One region of the Spongiactinospora sp. 9N601 genome, then DNA from elsewhere that is predicted to be linked to it. Evidence: riboswitches for the same ligand, from Rfam matches in the RefSeq annotation. Region 1 holds a riboswitch; each other region holds the start of a gene.
What was found. A riboswitch is a leader RNA that binds a small molecule or an ion and turns the genes downstream of it on or off. The one in region 1 is predicted to bind cobalamin.
Positions count from the first base shown of each region.

Region 1 (3,257 bases):
AAACTGTGGCGGCACGACCTCGGCCTGTCTCGCGAGGACGCCGAACGCGCCATGTGCGACCTGCTGACGTCGATCGACCCCCGAAAGAGAAACTATGCGTAAGAACTTCCTGTTCGCCACCTGGGCCGGCGGCGGAGCCGTGCCGCCCACCCTCTCGGTCGCCCGCGCGCTGCGCGAGCGCGGCCACGGCGTCCGGGTGCTGGGCGACAGGTCGCTGCACGACGAGGTGGCCGCCACCGGCGCGGAGCCGATCACCTGGACGACGGCGCCCCAGGGCGACACCACCGACCCGGCCGGCGACCTCCTCAAGGACTTCGAGGCCCGCACGCCGATGGGCGCATTCGCCCGGCTCCGTGACCGTTTGGTCTGCGGCCCCGCGGCGGACTTCGCCCGCGACACCCTGGCCGAGCTGCGCGCGCATCCGGCTGACGTACTGGTCACCGACTTCTCGCTGCTCGGTGCGATCACGGCGGGCGAAGCGGCCGGAATCCCGGTGGCCGCGCTGGGGACGACCCTTTACCCCTTCCCCGCCCCGGGCGCGCCGCCGTTCGGTCCCGGGCTCAGGCCCGCCACCGGTGTCCTGGGGCGGCTGCGCGATCGGCTCCTGACAGAGATGATCACCAAGCCGTGGGCCAAGGGACTGCCCGCGCTCAACGCCGCCCGTGCCGCCAACGGTCTCCCGCCCGTCGATTCGGTCATCGACGCGTTCGGCCGCGTCGACCGGTTCCTCGTACTGTCGCCGCGGGCGCTGGACTACCCTGGCCGGCGGTTCCCGCCCTACGTCCGCCACGTCGGGCCGCGGCTCGACGACCCCGCGTGGGTCGGGGAACTGCGACTGCCCGAGGGGGAGACCCCACTGGTGCTGGTCAGCCTGAGTTCGACGTTCATGAACCAGCGCGAGCTGCTCCAGCGCATCGCCGGCGCCCTCGGCCGGCTGCCGGTACGCGGGCTGCTGACCACCGGCCCGGCAGTGGACCAGGCAACGGTCCACGCGCCCGGCAACGTCCTGGTCACCTCGGTCGCCCCGCACAACGCCGTGCTCCGCCACGCCGCTGTGACGATCACGCACGCCGGCCACGGGACGGCCGTCAAGTCCCTGGCGGCGGGTGTGCCCATGGTGTGCGTACCGCTCGGGCGCGACCAGGGCGAGGTGGCCCTGCGCGTCGCCCTCGCCGGAGCAGGGATCACCCTACGCAGGAGCGCCTCACCCGGCACCATCGCCCGCGCGGTCGGCCGGGTCCTGCACGACCCGTCCTACCAGCGCCAGGCGCGGCGCCTGGCCGCCGAGATCGCCGCCGAAACGGCGACCGACCGAGCCGTCACCGAACTCGAAGACCTCACCGCGACGACGCCCGGACCTGGATCTGGGTCCGCGCCCGGACCGCTGACGCACTCGCCCGGATCCGTACGGAAATGCCCGGTGAGTGGATGACGGACGATTCCTACTGAGCTCCCCAGCGGTCGTGATGGACGGCGGCCTGAAGTGGGCGGCGGTGGCGCCAGCCGTGTCGTTCCAGGTCGGGGTCGCCTTCGAGGTGGGTGACGGGGCCGAGGCACAGCCAGGCGACCGGGCGGACCTCGGCGGGGATGCCGAGCAGGTCCCGCACGAAGGGCTCGCGATAGAACGACACCCACCCCACACCGAGCCCTTCGGCGGTGGCGGCCAGCCAGAGGTTCTGGATGGCCAGGCACACCGAGTACAGGCCGGCGTCGGCGATGGCATGGCGGCCCAGCACGGCGGGGCCGCCTCTGCCCTGGTCATAGGTGACCACGATGGACAGCGTCGACTCGCGCACCCCGTCGATCTTGATGTGGGCGAACCGCCGGGCGGCCTCGGCGTCGAGGGTGGCGGCGTAGGCGGCCCGTTCGTGCTGGACATGTTCGTGGAAGGCGGCGCGGATCGCGGTGTCGCGTACCACGATGAAGTCCCACGGCTGGGACAGTCCGACGCTGGGGGCGGCGTGCGCCGCCGTCAGCACGCGGTGCAGCACCTCCTGCGGCACGGGCGCGCCGGTGAACTGGCCGCGCACGTCGCGGCGGCGGTGGATGACGTCGTACAGATGGCTGTTCATGGGCAGGCTCCCGCTGCATGGCCCCCATCAGAGGGGGCGGTGGGCGCGAGGCCGGTCTTCGGACTCCCGGATCAACGCCTGACCGCCCGCCTTCCCGGCCCTTACGGGCCAGTGGCCGTGCTTCGCACCTGGGCGGCGACTTCCCGGTCACCGCGGCGGGCCCGTGCCGGAATCACACCGGCTTCCCGATTCTCCTCGCGATCGCGAGGCACCTCGCAACAGTTCGCCGAGCAGTACCGTACCGTGACGACCCGCACCGCCGCCCAGGGGCCCCGAGTTCGGCCCCGGAGCCCGCCTCCGGTCAGGCCCTTGCGGCCACGGGCAGTACCGGCTCCAGCCGGAACATGCCCGTGACCATCTCCGCCGCGTCCTCCGCCGGTCGTGTTCGCCCGGCCACGGCGTCCAGGACATCGACGGTCGTGATCATGCCGATGAAGGCTCCGCCCGCCGCCATGACCGGTACGGCGTCGCAGCCCGCGTCCCGCATCACCGTCGCGACGTGCGGCAGGGACGCGTCCTGGCGGACGTGGGGGATGCGCCGCCCGGTCAGCAACCGGCGCAGCGGTGTGCGGGACTGCGCCTCCGGCCCGCCCGTCCAGGACGCCGCCAGGTCCTCCTTGGTGAGGATGCCCAGCAGCAGGCCGTGCTCGTTCACCACCGGCAGGTGGTGGATGCCCGCCCGGCGCATCAGTTCCCAGGCCATCAGCGGGGACTCCTCCGGCCGGACGATCACCAGGGCCCGGCTCATCACCTGCCCGGCGGTCAGCGTCTCATCCATGGTCATCCCCCTTTCAACGCGGGCCAGGTCCAGGTCCCGGACCCAGGCCGGGTCCTCGCCGTGGTCGCGGGCCCGCAGTCGATGTCGTTGAGCATCGCCATGTCCAACGGCGTGGTGGTGGTCCCCCCCTTCTAGTACCCGCGTACGTGCGGATTGTCGTGCCCGTGGCGGCGGCATCCGATCCCGCGGCATGGCCCGGTGCGCCGCGTGCGCAGTATGATCATCGGCAGGCGGCCCGTGGGATCGCTCGTCGCGACGGTGTCCATGCCTCGACCCTCCCTTCGCCCCTTCGCGGGCGGAGGCGGGGGTAGGGACCAAGGTCCCTAGCTCAACGTACGCCTCCCGTGCGGCTGCCGCTGTCCGGGCCCGCCGGCTCCGGTGCCCGCGCCACGCCCGCCGTCGCCGGC
Region 1 covers NZ_JBIRBB010000008.1:308,378-311,634, reverse strand. Annotated here, with positions in the region: gene ACH34R_RS21385 (TetR family transcriptional regulator) at 1-102, shown strand, start outside; gene ACH34R_RS21380 (glycosyltransferase) at 95-1,432, shown strand; gene bluB (5,6-dimethylbenzimidazole synthase) at 1,443-2,072, opposite strand; cobalamin riboswitch at 2,104-2,303, opposite strand; gene ACH34R_RS21370 (HPP family protein) at 2,374-2,850, opposite strand.

Region 2 (3,257 bases), on a different contig from region 1:
TGCGTCCGCCGGTGGGCAGTGAGCGCAGCCGGGCCGCGCCCGCCTCCACCGAGGAGGTCGGGGGCAGCGCGACCGTGGCTTCGGTGCCCCTGAAGGTGACCAGGCCGATCTTGTCGCGCCGCTGGTAGGCGTCGAGGAGGAGGCTGAGTACGGCGGTCTTGACGGCGGTCATCCGGCGGCGGGCGGCCATCGAGCCGCTGGCGTCCACGACGAACAGGACCAGGTTGCCCTCCCGGCCCTCGCGTACGACCTCGCGCAGGTCGTCGGCGCGTAGGACCAGGCCGGGGCCGGCGCGTCCGCGGTCGTGCTGGTGGGGGGCGGCGGCCAGTACGGTGGCCGCGATGTGCAGGTCGTGGACCTGGGTGCCGCGCGGGCGGCGGGAACCGGTGCCGCGGCCGTGCGCGGACCTTGATCGTGAACGGCGTCCGGCCGCGCCGGCGCCGACGCCGGGGGCGGCCAGCAACGGCACCCGGTACGGCGCGGCCACCTCGGCCACCTGCTCCTGCGCCCTCGCCTCCGGAGAGTCCGCCCCCGCGTCCGGCTCCCCAGAGTCCACCTCCCCGGCCTCCGCTTCGCCGGAACCCGGCCTTGCGGGCTCTGGGTAATGGGAACCTGTCGCCCCGGAATCCCCGCGCCCATTCTTCTGTTCCTGGGAATCCCGGCGTCCGTCCTCCTGCTCTTGGGAATCCCCGCGCCCGTTCTCCTGGCCCGGTCCTGCATCCTGCGGCCGGTCCGGGTCCTGGCCACCTTCGGGGCCGCCGCCCGGCGGGTCGTCCTCTGGGCCCTCGTCGCCCTCGTCCCTGGACGTACGGTCCAGCAGTTCGTCCAGCAGGGCCTCGTCCAATCCCGGCGCGTCGAACGGGTCACGCCGCCGCCGGTGCGGCAGCGACAGCCGGGCCGCCGCGCGTACGTCCTCGACGGTCACCGCGTCCCGCCCCCGCCATGCCGCGTGCGCGACCGCCGCGTTCGCCGTCACCAGGTCGGCCCGCAGGCCGTCCACCTCGAAGCCCGCGCACACCTCGGCGATCTGCCGCAGCCGGGCGTCCGGCAGCCGTACTCCGGTAAGCCTGTCCCGGGCCGCGGCGATCCGCTCCGCCAGCGCCGACTCCTCCGCCGCCCAGCGGGCCGCGAACGCGTGCGGGTCGGCGTCGAAGGCGAGCCTGCGGCGTACCACCTCGGCCCGTTCGCCGGGGTCGCGCGAGGCCCTGACCTCGACGGTCAGCCCGAACCGGTCCAGGAGCTGCGGGCGCAGCTCGCCCTCCTCCGGGTTCATGGTGCCGACCAGCAGGAACCGGGCCGCGTGCCGTACCGACACCGACTCGCGTTCGACGTAGCAGGTGCCGAGCGCCGCCGCGTCCAGCAGCAGGTCAACGAGGTGATCGTGGAGCAGGTTCACCTCGTCCACGTACAGGACGCCCCGGTGCGCCGCCGCCAGCAGGCCCGGCTCGAACGCCTTGACCCCCTCGGTCAGCGCCCGCTCGACGTCCAGCGAACCGGCCAGGCGGTCCTCCGACGCGCCGACCGGCAGTTCCACCAGGGCGGCCGGGCGGCGGACGCCCTCCGCTGCGGGATCGTGCGGGCCGTCCGGGCAGTCGGGGTCGGGCGCGGCCGGGTCGCAGGCGAACCGGCAGCCGGGCACCACCACGACGGCCGGGAGCTGGGCGGCGAGGGCGCGTACGATCGTGGACTTGGCGGTGCCCTTCTCGCCGCGCACGAGCACGCCGCCGACGCGGGGGGAGACCGCGTTGAGCACCAGCGCCAGCTTCAGGTCGTCGAGCCCGACCACGGCGCTGAACGGATAGGCGACCATCAGGTCGGGGAGCTTGTGGGCGTGGTCACTGCGCGCATGTTCGGCCTCCTTGGGATGACGCGTCCCGCTGACGAGGTCACGGCCACCAAGCGACCTGGCTCCCGGGATCGTTCGACGTCCCGGATACAGTGGCGCGTCCGCACCGGCATCTCACCGGATTTCCCTTGGACGACCGTGAAATCTACCGGAACGTATCCTTTCCTCCCGTTCGCGTCAATACACGACACACCCCCGACGCCCCCCACCCCCGCCTCCGGCCGGGCCGCGCTGTCGCGCGCTCACTGGCCTTCGCTTCGCTCAGTCGTGTTCTCTATGTCGGGCTTCGCCCGACGTAGCCCCCTCCGGGGCGATGCCCCCGCCTTCGGCGGGGCCGCGCTGTCGCGCGCTCAATCGCCTTCGCTTCGCTCAGCCGTGTTCTCTATGTCGGGCTTCGCCCGACGTACGGCAAGCCGTCTCTCGCCGCCCCGCCGTGCTCGGTAACGCCCTGTGCCCGGCCCTTCGCGTGCGCCCTGCCTACTCGCCGTACCAGGCACCGGCTAAACGGCCTTCTTCCAAACCCCCCCACCGTTGGCCGCTTCCCGCCGTAACAATCGCCCCTCCCGGGCCGATTCCCCGCCTTCGGCGGGGCCGCGCTGTCGCGCGCTCAATGGCCTTCGCTTCGCTCAGTCGTGTTCTTGATGTCGGGCTTCGCCCGACGCTTGCGCCACCGGCATGTTCGTATCCCGCTCTCTACTGGGAATCCTCACTTCCAACGGCCCCGTGACCTTCGCTGCACCCACACTGTGTACGGCGTACGGTCAGCGCCCAAAGCGAAGGATGGTGACGGGCACGCCGGTCAGACATGCACAGCCTGTGGACAACGCTGCGCACCCCGCATCTCTCCTAATAGCGGCGGGATGTCCACCTTGAGATGAAGGACAGCGGCAGACATCACGCTTGAGCAGCTTGTGGCACCTATTCAGTACACCCCGCAAGATCCTCCATTGCCCGGACATCACTGAAGGTGCAGGCCATACTTGTACGCGGTGCCCTCAGGGGAGGACAGCCGCTTGTTGGGCAGAGATCTAGAGTTCCAGCATGACGGACTTTGTTCAGGTGTCGACGACCACAGCCGGCCGGGACGCCGCCTTGGCCCTCCTCCGTTCAGCGGTCGAGTCGAAGCTTGCCGCCTCGGGTCAGGTATTCGGCCCGGCGATTTCGGTGTTCTGGCATCAAGGCGAGCTCGGTGAGGCCGAGGAATGGCAAGTCGTGCTCAAGTCGACCCGGGAAAGCTATCCGGCGCTCGAAGCTCACCTCGTGGAGCGCCATCCATGGGACAACCCGGAAGTCACGTTCACATCGATCGACGGCGGATCGACCACCTACCTGGAGTGGCTACGTCGAACGACCGTATAGCCGGGCTTTTCCGCAATTTAGACGTTCGCCGTAGCGATCCAGTCGGCGTTTG
Region 2 covers NZ_JBIRBB010000004.1:444,721-447,977, forward strand. Annotated here, with positions in the region: gene ACH34R_RS11855 (putative cobaltochelatase) at 1-1,810, opposite strand, end outside; cobalamin riboswitch at 1,881-2,014, opposite strand; gene cutA (divalent-cation tolerance protein CutA) at 2,888-3,205, shown strand.
Region 2: another riboswitch for cobalamin. It lies ahead of ACH34R_RS11855 (putative cobaltochelatase); the one in region 1 lies ahead of bluB (5,6-dimethylbenzimidazole synthase).

Region 3 (3,257 bases), on a different contig from region 1:
GAGCGGGCCGCCGGTGAGCGGGTCGGTGGTGACCACGCTCGCGGGACGCGCGTCGTACCGGGCGACCATCGCGGCGAACCGCCCCGGCAGGTCCGCCCATGTGGAGGACGCGCCGGGGCCGAGGCCGCGCAGGGTCGCGTCCAGGTTGGCCTGCGCGTCGCCGTACCAGTCCACCTCGGCGGGCAGGAACGAGTCCAGCACCACCGACCGCACCCCTTCGGGATCGGCCGCCGCGGCGGCCAGCATGGAGCGGGTGGAGTAGCTGACCCCGAACAGGTTCCACTTCGGGTAGCCGAGTGCGCGGCGCAGGCCGGCCACGTCGGCGGCGATCTCAGCCGTGGTGTATCCGCGCAGGTCCACCCCCTGACGGGCCAGCCGCTCCCGGCAGGCGTTCGCGCCCCGCGCGATCCCGGCCGTCTCCGCCCGCATCGGCCCGGGCCCGGCGAGCGCGTCGAGCACGCCCCGAGCGATCTCCGGGCAGTCCAGCGCGGGCTCGGACCACCGGCTGCCCCGCTGCTCGATCACCACCACGTCGCGGTCGCGCCCCAGGATCATCTCCGACAGATATCCGGTGAGCTGGATCGATCCAGACCCGGGCCCGCCGCTGGTGTAGACGATGGGGTCGGGCTTGCGATCGGAGGCGGCCGATCGGTGTACCGCGAACCCGACCTTGATCGTCCGGCTCCCGGGCACGTCCCGCCGTTCGGGCACGATCAGAAAGCCGCATCGCGTACCGGCGGGCATCTGAACCGGGCACGCCCGGTCCTCGATCGCGGGCGCGGGCGCGGCGGACGCGGGCGTGGGCGCGGCGGCGACGAACATGATGGCCATGAGCAGGGGGGCGATCAGGGCCCGTGGGGAGATCACAACGCCCCAGGCTAGCGATCGGCCCCCCGGAACGGCGACGCTCCGGCGGCCTGACGCCGGGTGCGTGGTGGAATGACCGGTTTCGTGGGATGATGATGGAAAGGCGAGCGTGGACGAGGAAGCCGGTGTGAATCCGGCGCGGTCCCGCCACTGTGATCGGCGAGCGAGTTCCCACGACGCCACTGCCCCCGCCCGGGGTGGGAAGGCGGGGACGAGCTTCGACCCGAAAGCCAGGAGACTCACGCGGTCGCCTCCTCGATGAACTGGGGCGGATCTCCCCGGAGAGGAGTGGCCGGATGGCCGCTGGGCCGACGGGCGCGCCGCGTGGCGGTGGCGTGCCCTTAACGAGCCCGCGTCCGCCCGGCGGCGACCGGCGTAGTCCGCAGGGTCGTCTCTCTGATCCCGGTGGTTCTGTCCCGCTGCGCAGATTCCGGGAGAGGAACCCTCCATGCCGGGCAGACGTCCCAAGTCCCTGCCACTCGCCCTGTTCGCCGCCTGCGCCGTGCTGCTGGCCGGCTGCGGGGGCGCGCCCGCCGAGGTCGGGGAGGCCGCGCGGGCCCCGGTACCGGCCGGATTCCCGATTACCGTCGACAACTGCGGCGTGCGGACGACCTACGAGCGCCCGCCCCGGCGGGCGGTGTCGCTGAACCAGCACGCCACGGAGGTGCTGCTGGCCCTCGGGCTCGCGCAGTCCATGATCGGCACCGGCTACCTGGACGACCGGGTCCTGCCCGAGTACCAGGCCGCGTACGACGGCGTGAAGGTGCTGTCGGAGAAGTACCCGTCGTTCGAGGCGTTGCTGACCGAAGAGCCCGACTTCGTGTACGGCGGCTTCGCCAGCACCTTCGACGAGAAGGAGGGCCGCGCCAGGAACGCCCTGGCCAAGGCGGGCATCGACACCTACCTCAACATCGAGGAGTGCGCCACCGGCCCGGTGACCATGGCCATGATGGACCAGGAGATCCGCAACGTGGCCCGGATCTTCGGCGTGTCCGGCCGGGCGGAGCCGCTGATCACCCGGCTGCACGCGACCCTCGACGGGGTGAAGGGCAGGCTGGCCGGGGTCGCCCCGGTCAAGCTGTTCGTCTACGACAGCGGCGACAAGACCGCCTTCACGGCGGGCGGGCGCGGCGTCGGCAACGAGATCGTCGAACTGGCCGGAGCCGAGAACGTGTTCTCGGATGTCGGCAAGGCGTGGGGCGACGTGTCGTTCGAGCAGGTGGCCGAGCGCGCGCCGGACTGGATCGTGATCTACGACTACGGCGAGCAGCCGGTGGCCGACAAGAAGCGGTTCCTGCTGTCGAACCCGGCGCTGGCGGACGTTCCGGCGATCAAGGCGCGGCGCTTCGCGGTGCTGCCGCTGTCGTCGGTGGTGCTCGGGGTGCGCGCGCCCGCGGCCGTCGAGTCGCTGGCCCGCCAGATCCACCCCGAACGGTTCCGGTGACCCCCCGCACCGCGCTGGCCGGCCGGGCGGAGGCCGGGCCGCTTGCCGAGCCCGCCCGGCTGCCCGGACGCCGTCCCGGTCTGCCGTATCCGCTGGTGATCGGCCTGCTGGCGGCGCTGCTGTGCGCGGCGGTCACGGCCGGGATCGCGGCCGGGTCGATCCCGCTGCCCCCGGGGCAGGTGTGGGGCATCCTGGCCCACCGGATCCACCCCGCACTGGCCGACCCGTCCTGGTCGGCGGTCCGGGAGACCATCGTGATGGACGTACGGCTGCCGCGCGTGCTGCTCTGCGCGGTGGTCGGGGCGGGCCTTTCGGTGTGCGGGATGGCGTTGCAGGCCCTGGTCCGCAACCCGCTGGCCGATCCGATGCTGCTCGGCGTCTCCTCGGGGGCCACCGTCGGGGCGGTGTGCGTGGTGGTGTTCGGCCTGACCGTCTTCGGGGCGTTCTCGCTGCCGGTCGCCGCGTTCGCCGGGGCGCTGGCCGCGCTGGTGGCGGTCTACTTCCTGGCCAGGTCGGGCGGCCGGATGACCACGATACGGCTGGTGCTGGCGGGGGTGGCCACGGCCGAGGTGCTGTCGGCGGTGGCCGGGTTCCTGGTGGTGACCTCCAGCGATCCGCACAAGACGCAGTCGGCGCTGCGCTGGATGCTGGGCGGGCTGGCGGGCACGACCTGGCCGGTGGTGTGGGCGCCGGCCGGGGCCGTCGTACTGGGCACCGCCGTACTGCTGGGCGTCTCCCGGCCGCTGAACCTGCTGCTGGCCGGGGAGGAGGCCGCCACCGCGCTGGGGCTGGACGTACACCGGTTCAGGGCGGCGCTGTTCGTGCTGGTGGCCATCATGATCGGGACGATCGTCGCGGTCAGCGGGTCGATCGGCTTCGTCGGGCTGATCATGCCGCACGTGGTGCGGCTGCTGATCGGGGCCGACCACCGGCGGGCGCTGCCGGC
Region 3 covers NZ_JBIRBB010000019.1:106,570-109,826, forward strand. Annotated here, with positions in the region: gene ACH34R_RS35750 (alpha/beta hydrolase) at 1-867, opposite strand, end outside; cobalamin riboswitch at 935-1,129, shown strand; gene ACH34R_RS35755 (ABC transporter substrate-binding protein) at 1,316-2,311, shown strand; gene ACH34R_RS35760 (FecCD family ABC transporter permease) at 2,308-3,257, shown strand, end outside.
Region 3: another riboswitch for cobalamin. It lies ahead of ACH34R_RS35755 (ABC transporter substrate-binding protein); the one in region 1 lies ahead of bluB (5,6-dimethylbenzimidazole synthase).